Regions from separate parts of the Paenibacillus sp. F411 genome, predicted to be linked through region 2. Evidence: predicted binding sites of a transcription regulator. Region 2 holds the regulator's gene; the other holds the start of a gene.
What was found. Region 2 encodes LexA, which represses DNA repair genes until DNA is damaged. Its sites were predicted from a motif close to CGAACATATGTTCG; they were not measured.
Positions count from the first base shown of each region.

Region 1: the regulator LexA is predicted to act here: its motif matches at 3,454-3,467, upstream of addB (helicase-exonuclease AddAB subunit AddB).

Region 1 covers NZ_JAGFIP010000003.1:113,048-118,115, forward strand. Annotated here, with positions in the region: gene addB (helicase-exonuclease AddAB subunit AddB) at 1-3,376, opposite strand, end outside; gene JJQ72_RS04665 (class I SAM-dependent rRNA methyltransferase) at 3,631-4,995, opposite strand.
Region 2 covers NZ_JAGFIP010000002.1:231,934-237,001, forward strand. Annotated here, with positions in the region: gene JJQ72_RS03500 (SDR family oxidoreductase) at 1-210, opposite strand, end outside; gene JJQ72_RS03505 (HAD family hydrolase) at 389-1,189, opposite strand; gene JJQ72_RS03510 (hypothetical protein) at 1,225-1,746, opposite strand; gene JJQ72_RS03515 (DUF896 domain-containing protein) at 1,786-1,989, opposite strand; gene JJQ72_RS03520 (LysM peptidoglycan-binding domain-containing protein) at 2,189-2,563, opposite strand; gene lexA (transcriptional repressor LexA) at 2,743-3,369, shown strand; gene JJQ72_RS03530 (hypothetical protein) at 3,498-4,106, opposite strand; gene glnA (type I glutamate--ammonia ligase) at 5,039-5,068, opposite strand, start outside.

The sequences.
Region 1 (5,068 bases), on a different contig from region 2:
GCCGGTAAGAGCAGTACGTGCAAGCCGTTTCCTGCTGAATCCGGTAAGGCTCAATCTTTACTTCGCCGCCTGTAATCCTTGAGCCAATGCTGACGATATTTTGCCGGACTGTCTTCAGCAGGCTTTGCCATTGCTCTGGATCTGCGACAGCAGCGCTGCTATAGAAGCTTCCATCGGCTTTGACGGCGACCGGGATGATGGAGGAGTGACCCTTCTCCAGTCCTGCATCCATGAGCGAGACCGCCTCCCGGTCAGCCAGCAGCAGCCCCTTCATCTTGAAACGCTTCAAAAGCTCCTCGGCCGCCTGATCCGCAGTCAGCCCGTTAGGAGACTGCAGAACCGGATCATGGACGTGGAAATACAGTGTCCCGGCGGGCAGTGCGCTCTCCCCCAGCCAATCCTCGGCAAAAGTAAGAAGAACATCGAGGTAGGTGAGCATCTGCAGAGAAAGGCCGTAATACACCTCGTGCAGCTTCAGGTCCTTCTGGCTGGATTTATAGTCAATCACCCGCAGCAGCAGTCCGTTCTCACTGCGCGCCATATCGACACGGTCAATCCGGCCAATAATTTCCATTTCGACGCCTCCCGGCAGCTCAAAACGAAGCGGAGGAATGTCCTTGCCCGGTCCGAAATCCAGCTCCAGCCCGACCGGTTCAAAGCTCCCCCGTCTGGATTGCTCGCCCAGAATGATGGAGGCCCGCCCCACAATGCTCTTCAGCTTTCGGGAAATATAGCCGTAGCGCTTGGAGCTGAGCAGAATTTCGCCCTGCAGCTTCGGTGCCAGACGGTCAACGGTCGCTTCTGCTTCCCGCAGACATTCCTCCGGACTCAGATCGCCCCAGCTTCGCTTCTGCTCCCGAAACCGGGAAGCCATATCGCTGAGCGCCGCATGAAAGAGCTGGCCAATATCAGGCGCCTGAAGCCGGTATGTCTGCCTCTCGGCAAGCTTCAAGCCGTGAGAAGCAAAGTGGGAAAATGGACAAGCCACAAACCGCTCCATGCGGGAGACGCTTGAACGAATACGGCTGCCATACAGTCTGCGGCTCGTTTCGGCCTCCAGCTGGGCGGTCTCATTCCTGTAGGAGAGCGAGGAGAGCTGCTGGTCCAGCTGGCTGCGCCAGGCCGGACTTCTCGCATACCAGTTATATACCTCCCACCAGAGCGGCGGGAGCGGCTCCCCGTGTTTCCAGTCCCGCAGCCGTGCGGTCAGGAAGGCAAGAGATCGCATCTCTCCTGCTACGAAGCCGGACTGCTCCTGCGATGACATTCCGCCATGCGGTCTTAACGGCAGCACGGCCTCCTTTAATGGGAACATGCCCTTGATATGCCGGATCAGCTCGGATGGCAGCAGGGTCTTTCCTTCCTGATCAGCAGATGGATAGCTGATCCACAGCTGCCGGCTGGCCGTTGTCAGCGCCGAGTAAATAACAAATCGCTCATCCAGCAGCCGGCGTGAAATATTGGGTGCAAGCTCCATCCCGGATGCCTCCAGCGTCACCCGCTCCTGCTCGGACAAAATGCCGTCATCCTGGAACTGCGCCGGGATCACACCATCGTTCACACCCAGCAGAAACACATATTTGACATCTCCGGTCCGCGTCCGGTCCATCGTGCCCACGAGCACTTGATCTAAAGCCGGCGGCACGAGGGCCAGCTCCAGCTCCGACAGACCGGTATCCAGGATGCCGGCAAAGGCCTCGGCGCTAAATCTTTCGCCCCCCATCATCTCCACAATCTGATCCAGCACCTCCAGCACTGCGCTCCATACCTGGCGATGCTCCCGGGCAGCTTCCGGCCTTCCCTCATTCAGTGCGGCGCGGCTCATCAGCTCCAGCTTCTCGGGAATCATGGCCTCCTCCAGCAGGCGGAATACCGCTGTACATTTGTCCTTCGCGGTGGCGCCCTGCTTCAGCCTCTTGTCAAAAGCTTGCAGCGGAACGGTAACGGCCAATCGGCACTGCTCAATGAGCTGCAGACCTTCCTCCCGGCGCGACCGTCCTTCATCCTCCAGCGAAAGGCTCGGCATGCCTCGCCACGGCTTTCCGTCCGTCCACCGCGTGCCATGAATACCGCTGGCCAGAACGTGATTCTCCAGCCGGTCCATATCCTCGCGTGACAGGCTGCCATCCAAAGGCAGCAGCAAATCCGTCTTTATGCAGCGGAACACATCCTCGTACCGCCATCGCCGCACCGCAACCTCCAGCGCGGAACGGATAAACTCTACGAGCGGATGATGCAGCTCATTTCGCTTCTGATCCAGGAAATAAGGAATGCCGTAATCACGGAACAAGGGACCGATGAGAAATTGATAATCTCCCGGATTGCGGGTCAGAACAGCCATATCCCGATAGCGGGCACCTTGCCGTGCAAGCCGGAGCATTTCCCGGAGCGCCCCTTCCACTTCGGCCCGGCGGTTCCCCGCAGCATAGAGCTTGATGCCCTCTGGCGGGCTGCTTCCGCTCCACTTTAGCCTGCGGTCAAAGCCCCGTTCCAGATGCGCCAGCGCGGGGCTGTCCTTGAAGCGGGGGAGCTGCTCTGCGTCCAGCACCGTATGCTCCACGTCCAGCCCTGCCTCGCCCGCCGCTCCCCGCAGCTTGCTGTACGTTACCGCCGTGGGATGAAACAGATCCAGCTCATGAGGAGTCATTCCTTCCGGGTAAGGCTTGTCCAGCGTCAAGGCGATGGTCACCGAGCGGGCATGGTTCATCAGCTCCCGCAGTACAATATATTCCTGGGGAGTAAATCCGTTAAAGCCGTCAATCCACAGGTCCGCGTCCCGGATATAGGAGGATTCCCGGACACAGTCTGCAAGTGCAGCCAGCGTATCCTCATCGTCCTTGTACAGCGGAGCCATCTCTTGCTCGAAATCCCGATACACCGCCAAAATATCCTCCAGCTTGCGCCTTAGCAGCGGCGGGCTGGTACTTGTGGACGCCATCTGCTCCAGCTGCTCCTGCACACAGGAGGCATCTACGCAGTAGCGCTTCATCTCGGTATACAGCTGGCTGAGCTTGCCAACAAAGCCGAGCTGCTCCCCGGAGGCGCCGAACAGGTTGAGCTCATCCTTGCGCCTTTGAATAATTTTGTACAAGAGCATGCGTTTGCCCTCTTCACCGATCACCACTTTCGCCGCTCCGCCAGTTTCCTGCATGACCCGATACGCCAGGCGGCGGAAGCTGAGCACCTGCGCCCGAAGCGAGCCCCGAACGCCCGGAGCAGTCACGAGCGCATGCTCTGCATCAAATGAGCCCTGCTCGGGCACGAGCAGAATCAAGGGGTTGCCCTGCGGAGCTTCAGCAAGGCGGCTGGCTATTTCCTCTCTCATCCGGGTGCTCTTGCCGCTCCCGGAACGGCCGATCAAAAAACGAACTGACACAGGCAAGCCTCCCATTCTATACTGTCTGTTTTCCTCGTAAAATACTGTCTATCATTATAGCATACATGCCTCTATCAAGAACATGTGTTTGGATAACACTGGCAGCTTTGAAATGATAGGAAGTCTAGGGGGACCGTATGCATAACAGTATCGCAAGGAAGCCCAAAAAGCCGGAAGGGACTGCTCCCTACCGGCCTGAACGCAGGTCTTATCTATGCATTGAAATTGCTGAGCAATTATACGTGACAGCGAGACTACTTGCTGCGAACCTCAAAGACGGCAAATTTCAGGTAATGCCCTTCCTCCACGCCGAGAATTTGCGGGTGGTCCTTGCCGGCGGCGCGCCATTCCACCAGACGCAGCTGCTTGCCCGCATCCTGCGCGGCTTCGTGGATCGTCTCCAGAAACAGCTCCGGCTTCATATGATAGGAGCAGCTTGCCGTCACCAGATAGCCTCCCTCGTTCACCAGCTTCATCCCGTGAAGATTGATATCCTTATAGCCGCGGCAGGCCCCTTTAACCGCTCCGCGCGTCTTGGCGAATGCAGGCGGGTCCAGAATGACCACATCCCACGTTCGTCCTCCCCCGGCCGTCAGCGGCTTCGAGGTATCCACCTTGCTTCCTTTTGCAGCCCGCTCATGGCGTTCCTCGCTCCCCTTTACCTGATTACGCAAGTATTGAAAGGCATCATCCACGACGAATTCCACGCGGTCCTCAAAGCCGTTCAACTCTACATTTTCACGGGCGCTCTGGATGGCATGCTCGGAAATATCAAGGCAGGTCACCTTCTTGGCCCCGTACTGACAAGCATTCAGCGTGAAGCTCCCGGTATGTGAGAAGCACTCCAGCACCGTTGCTCCGTCCCAATACGGAAACGTCACTTCTTTTCCACTTCTGTTTACGGGCACCAGCGTCTCTTGTCCATCTATGTCTCGACTCTGAAGCTGAATGCCGCTCCGCTCTCCCCAGCCTGTCATCAGCGGTGCGATCGAAGCCCGGTTCTCACGCTGATCAAAGAAATATCCCGTCTTCTGACCTTCCTCAATGTCGACCTTGATCTGAAGTCCGTTCTCCAGGACGGTGACATAACGCGGACATTCCCCGTACAATGCGCCCTTACGCTGCTCCAGCCCCTCCAGCTCCCGCACGGATACATCGCTGCGCTCATAGATGCCCTTTGGCTGCATAACCTCGATCAGTGCCTCTGTAATGGCTTCCCGGCAGCGATCCATTCCGAGTGTCAGCAGCTGTACCACCAGCACCTGATCAAAACGGTCCACAATAAGACCCGGCAGATAATCCGCCTCTCCATACACCAAGCGGTACGCATGATCTCCCTTCAGGAAGCGCTCCCGATGCTTCAGACAGTCCTGAAAGCGGGAAATGAAAAACTCCTTGTCCATAGCCTCCAGCGGCTGGTAGGACAAGAGGCGTACGGTAATTTGCGAGCTCGGGTTGTAATACCCGCTACCCAGGAATCGTCCCTGGTGGTTCAGCACCTGTACGACGTCACCGGCGGACGGAGACCCTTCTACCGAGGCAATCTCACTTTTGAATATCCACGGATGTCCCTGCTCCAGCCTTTTTTTTCGATTACGATCCAAGATCACGCTTGGCATGCTTGATTCACTCCCTGATTTCCTGAATTCATAGTCATTCCTTGAGCTAGAAGACCGCACCGGACAAACCCTG
Region 2 (5,068 bases):
AACTGCTTCACAGCCTTCAAGCGCCTTCGCCAGTGTGTTGACATCATCCTCCAGATTAAGCAGCACAGGATCTGCACCGAGTTCTTCAAAATACCCTGCCTGATCACTGCTTCGTATCAAAGCTCTTACCTCACCATGCTGCTCTCGAATCCAGAGGTCTGTGAAGATTCTTCCAATTTGTCCGTTTGCTCCAAACACTGCTGTCTTCATCGTGAATTCTCCTCTCTAGGTTTAGATCTCATGGTCATCATGGTCATCATGGTCTACCTGTATAATTACCTGAATGAGAGAATGTGAAACACAGCTTTAGAGGCACGAAGTAAAAAGGGAACGCTAAAAAGCCCCGAATCATATTCGGGACTTCAATAGCGCAGCATATAAGGATTGTTTATGTAAGCTGCAGCTCATTTAAGATGGGGTGCAGCTCCTTCAAATCCTGAATTTCGTAATTCGGAAGGATTGCAGGATCTTTAGGACGGTCGGTTCGATTAATCCAGACGGTTGTCAGTCCGGCCGCATTACCGCCCTTAATGTCAGTTGTCAGCTTATCCCCTACCATTACAGCCCGCTGTGGATCGACCTCCAGCATGCTGAGCGCATGCAGGAAAATGGAAGGATCAGGTTTACCCTTACCGAAGCTGCCTGAGATTACAATGTGATCAAAGTACGGAGCCAGATCAGGCACTCCATCCAGCTTCTCTTGCTGCAAATCCGGACTGCCGTTCGTCAGCAGCAGCAGCTTGACCTTACCTTGCAGCGACTTCAACACTTCAAACGTTTCTGCGTACACGTAAGGGCGCTTTCTTCGTTCCGCGGCGAACTGTTCCGCCAGTGCAGCGGCCAGCTCCTCATTCTGCACTCCGAGCCTGTTCAGTGCCTTGTCCCAGGACGATTTGCGGTAGCCTGGCGCCAGCTCCTGCAGCCGGCGAAACTCTGGCTGTTCCCCTGCCGTGAAGTTCGCCCACAAGCCTTCGTAAGGATTAATGCCGATCATTTGAGTAAAAGCAAATGTATCATAGGTTTCATAAAGCTTACGAGCTTCTTCACGAACAGCTGCAAGCAGCTCCCCGGCATTAATGGAGACAGCGTCGGCAGCCGCTTTGCAGGTAGCTGTAAAGGCCTCTTCTACACTTCGCTCATCCCATAGCAGGGTATCATCCAAATCAAACAACACAGCAGCAGTAGACATGTCCCTCTCCCCTTCAATCTTCTGTAATTTGTCGGTTACTTCCGCTCCACCGCAATTTGGTGCATGCTGGCGAATTCCTCCAGCCTTTTCCCCATAGCATCCGTATCATATCGGTTAATCAGACGGGAAAACACCCAATTGCCGCCCTTTGCTGACGTCTCAATAACGACAGAGCCGTTCAAAAGCCGAATCTTGCTAATTTCGGAAGGTGATAGCTTCCGTTCGCGATTGAATTTGAACGTTGACAGCGTATTTCGGCCAACCTTCAAGAACGGCTTTCTCAAAAAAATCATGATCGCAAGCAGCACATACAGACTAACTCCTACCCAGTTCAGAACGTCGCTTGCTCCAGCCGCGCTCGCTGTAGCTCTGCCCAACAAAGCGTACAGACCTGCCAGGGCCAGAAGCACAATCGGCAGTACATATTTACGACCCTTAAAAATGTGTCCATCAGCCGCTGTACCGTTACCGCCAATAGAGGTCTGGCCCTGCTTCTTACGCTGTTTATTGACCTGGGCCAGGTTCTTGCTTACTTTTCTTTCCCATGAACGAGACATGTCCTTACCCCTTTATTCATGTTTATTTAAAAAGCAGACTTAATGCTTTAAGCCTTTCCCTTTACCGGGCTCTTCATCAACAAATTCAATGGAATCCAGCTGCTGCCGGAAATTTCTTCTTATATTATTGAGATAGATTTCACGAAGCTCAGCACGCTCCTGCTGCTCCTGCTCCGTTAACCCCTCCGTCTTATTCTTTCTCGCGAGAACGTTAATACGCTCCACCAATGCATCAATGTCCATCTGAATACCTCCACTTATATGTTCATTTCTAACTGTGACATGAGAAAAAGAGCTTGTCAAGAAAGCGGCCTTGACCAAGCTCTTTATTATGAAAGAGTCAGATATATTATATCATCATCTGTGAAGAAACAGATACGTCATTTTAAATAATGCAGATCAAGGGGAATGAGTATAAGATAAGCCTATTTCCTATGACAGTTTAGTAGAGGGGTAAACTCAGAACCTCTCCGAATTTAATATCATGGCTATTCAGTCCGTTAAACTTCGCAATGGTATGAATATAGTCACGGATGTCCATGGAATCCGGCTTGTGACTAGCTGCAATGCTCCATAAGGTGTCACCTGACTGCACAACGATCTCCCTCACCTCAGCAGGTTCCTCTTCCCCGTTTGCAAATACAGTCAATGCGCTGCTAAAGCCCAGAAAGAACACGAACAGAATGCCTAACAGCTTGTTGCGGTTTAAAGACATTATGTAATTCAAAGCTTGAGATAAGGACTTCCTCCCCTGTGCACTAGCTTGCGGCTGCGCCGGGTGGTCATAAATACTCCGATAAGTACTATATTTCAGCATGTCGATCATCTCCCAAACAAATGTTCTGTTTGAATCTACTATAACAAGAACACTTGTTTGTTTCAAGCGTTTTTTACGAACAATTGTTCCGAGAAAAATTATTTAGAACTAATGTTTGTACGAACGGTAGTTCTATGTTATACTTTTACCAAACGTTACATAAATGGGGTTGATAAGGAATGTCGAAGATATCCAGCCGCCAATTGGCCATATTGGAATTTATCCGTACAGAAGTACGCAGTAAAGGGTATCCGCCTTCAGTTCGTGAGATTGGCGAAGCCGTCGGACTGGCCTCCAGCTCTACGGTACACGGTCATTTAGACCGTCTGGAGAAGAAGGGCCTGATTCGCCGAGACCCTACTAAGCCTAGAGCGATTGAACTGCTGGGCCAGGAAGAGTCAGAGAGCAGCAATCTTTTCACGCATACGATTTCCAGAGTGCCTGTAGTCGGTAAGGTTACCGCCGGCGTTCCGATCACCGCTACGGAGAATATTGAAGATTACTTCCCGCTGCCTCAGCATTTTGTTGGCGATGACAAGATTTTCATGCTTTCCGTCGCTGGCGACAGTATGGTTGAGGCCGGAATCATCAATGGAGATTACGTGATCGTAAGACAGCAGCAGACCGCGGACAATGGAGATATTGTCGTCGCCATGACCGAAGAGGACGAAGCTACAGTCAAGACCTTCTATAAGGAAAAGGATCATATCCGTCTTCAGCCAGAGAACTCGGCGTACGAGCCGCTTCGCTTGAATCATGTGTCGATTTTAGGTAAAGTAGTAGGCATTTTTAGAGATATTCATTAGGAATATTCACCATCTAATTAAGAGAAGATGACCTCTGTACTTTGTGCAGGGTTATCTTTTTTGTTGTTGCTTCCGATATAAAAAAGCTGCCACTGTATCATAAAATTATAAAACATAAATTTTGGAGTTTAGAAATTCTTTAGATAAGACTGAATGGCTCTTGTAGCTTTTTTTGTTATTTCGCTATCTATTTTAGCCTCTGCATTCTGGTGGACAATAATTATCAAGTTTTTATAGCTAAAAGTTAAAATATCTGTTTTTTGAGATAGGTTCTGATCAATGTCAGATAGACCTTTAGTTTTACTATATTCAATAATGTCGTTTCCTATAAAATTTTTAGTGTAGGCAAACTTTATAATTACTTGCTTAGTGGTATCTTCATCTTCAAAAATTAGCATTCTTTGAGTTGTTCGTATTGGTGTGTTATTTTCTATCTTTCCTTCCAAAGATAAAATCTCTCGTGTGTTAAACGATAAATCCTTATCGACTATTACTAACTCCTCTTCAAAAGTTCCGTTTTTTAAGTCAAATCCTTCAATTTTTAAAGTTTTAGCAGAATCAAAAAATAGTTTGTCAAAATTTTCATACGTTATCACTTGATTTGATAATGCATTGTTATCTGGTACAGGTTTATTAACTTCATGAGTATCCTTCGTAACTTCAACCTCCCCCTTACAACCCATAATGAATAATAGCGTCGTAATTAATATAAGCAAAACACGTAACTTTCTCATCATCTCTCCTCCTAGAAAACAATTTTTCTATTTGTATTCTTCTATCCTATGATTGCACATCATATTAAGGAAGACATTATGTAATGTCCCAAATTCACACTGTTTCCCGTGCCTTACTTTGATGCACAAGGATGAACAGATACGCCAAGTCGCAGAGGTTTCGTTAAACTAACAACCATCCAATTTGATGAGAACACAATGCGGAAAAAGGTGTCTAAACTACTGTCACGCTGGGCTTCAATTCTGCGAAAACGACCTACAAGATGGCAAAAGCCGATCCCTAAAAAAGCTCCGTTTCACGAGGAAAGCATGCCAGCGCTAAAAAACAAATGGTGGACGGGCGTATCGATCATCTGCAATTTGAGAATGAGTCAATAATTCCTACTTACCTGACCGCCTTACAATACAACTGGTGTCCCTTGAAGCAAACCACGGCTGACTGTCTTAAGTTTTTTGCCCGAGTACATTCCTGAGTTGAACCCTGATGAAGGTTTGTAGAAGTACTTAAAACAGGACGTCGTTCACTGTGTATTATTCAGTTAATTCTACCACATATATACTAGCTCTTTATGAGGAAGATAAATTTTCCATCTATCAGATTATTTGGATCACTTGCTTGTTTGGATTTAAATTTTATAGTTCGGTTTTGAGCCTAAATATCGTTTTTATATTTAATTATTGGAAATCCCCGTTTACTCTCAAACATGTATAAGAACGCTTAGGTCACGGAAGGATGAAAATCACATCTACTGCGTACGCTCACGTGTCTAAAAAACTTGAGGCTACGAATATGTATAAGTACGAGTGTCACATTAAAAACATTTTCGAGTAATTTGTGGGTGAATTGTGGGTGTTCAAATATATTCCTTATACCGATTCGTGTTGCCCCCCAAAACAAAAACCCCTCACGCCATACGGCGCAAGGGATTCCTCTTTTAGTACATGGTCATGTATTGATCGCGTTC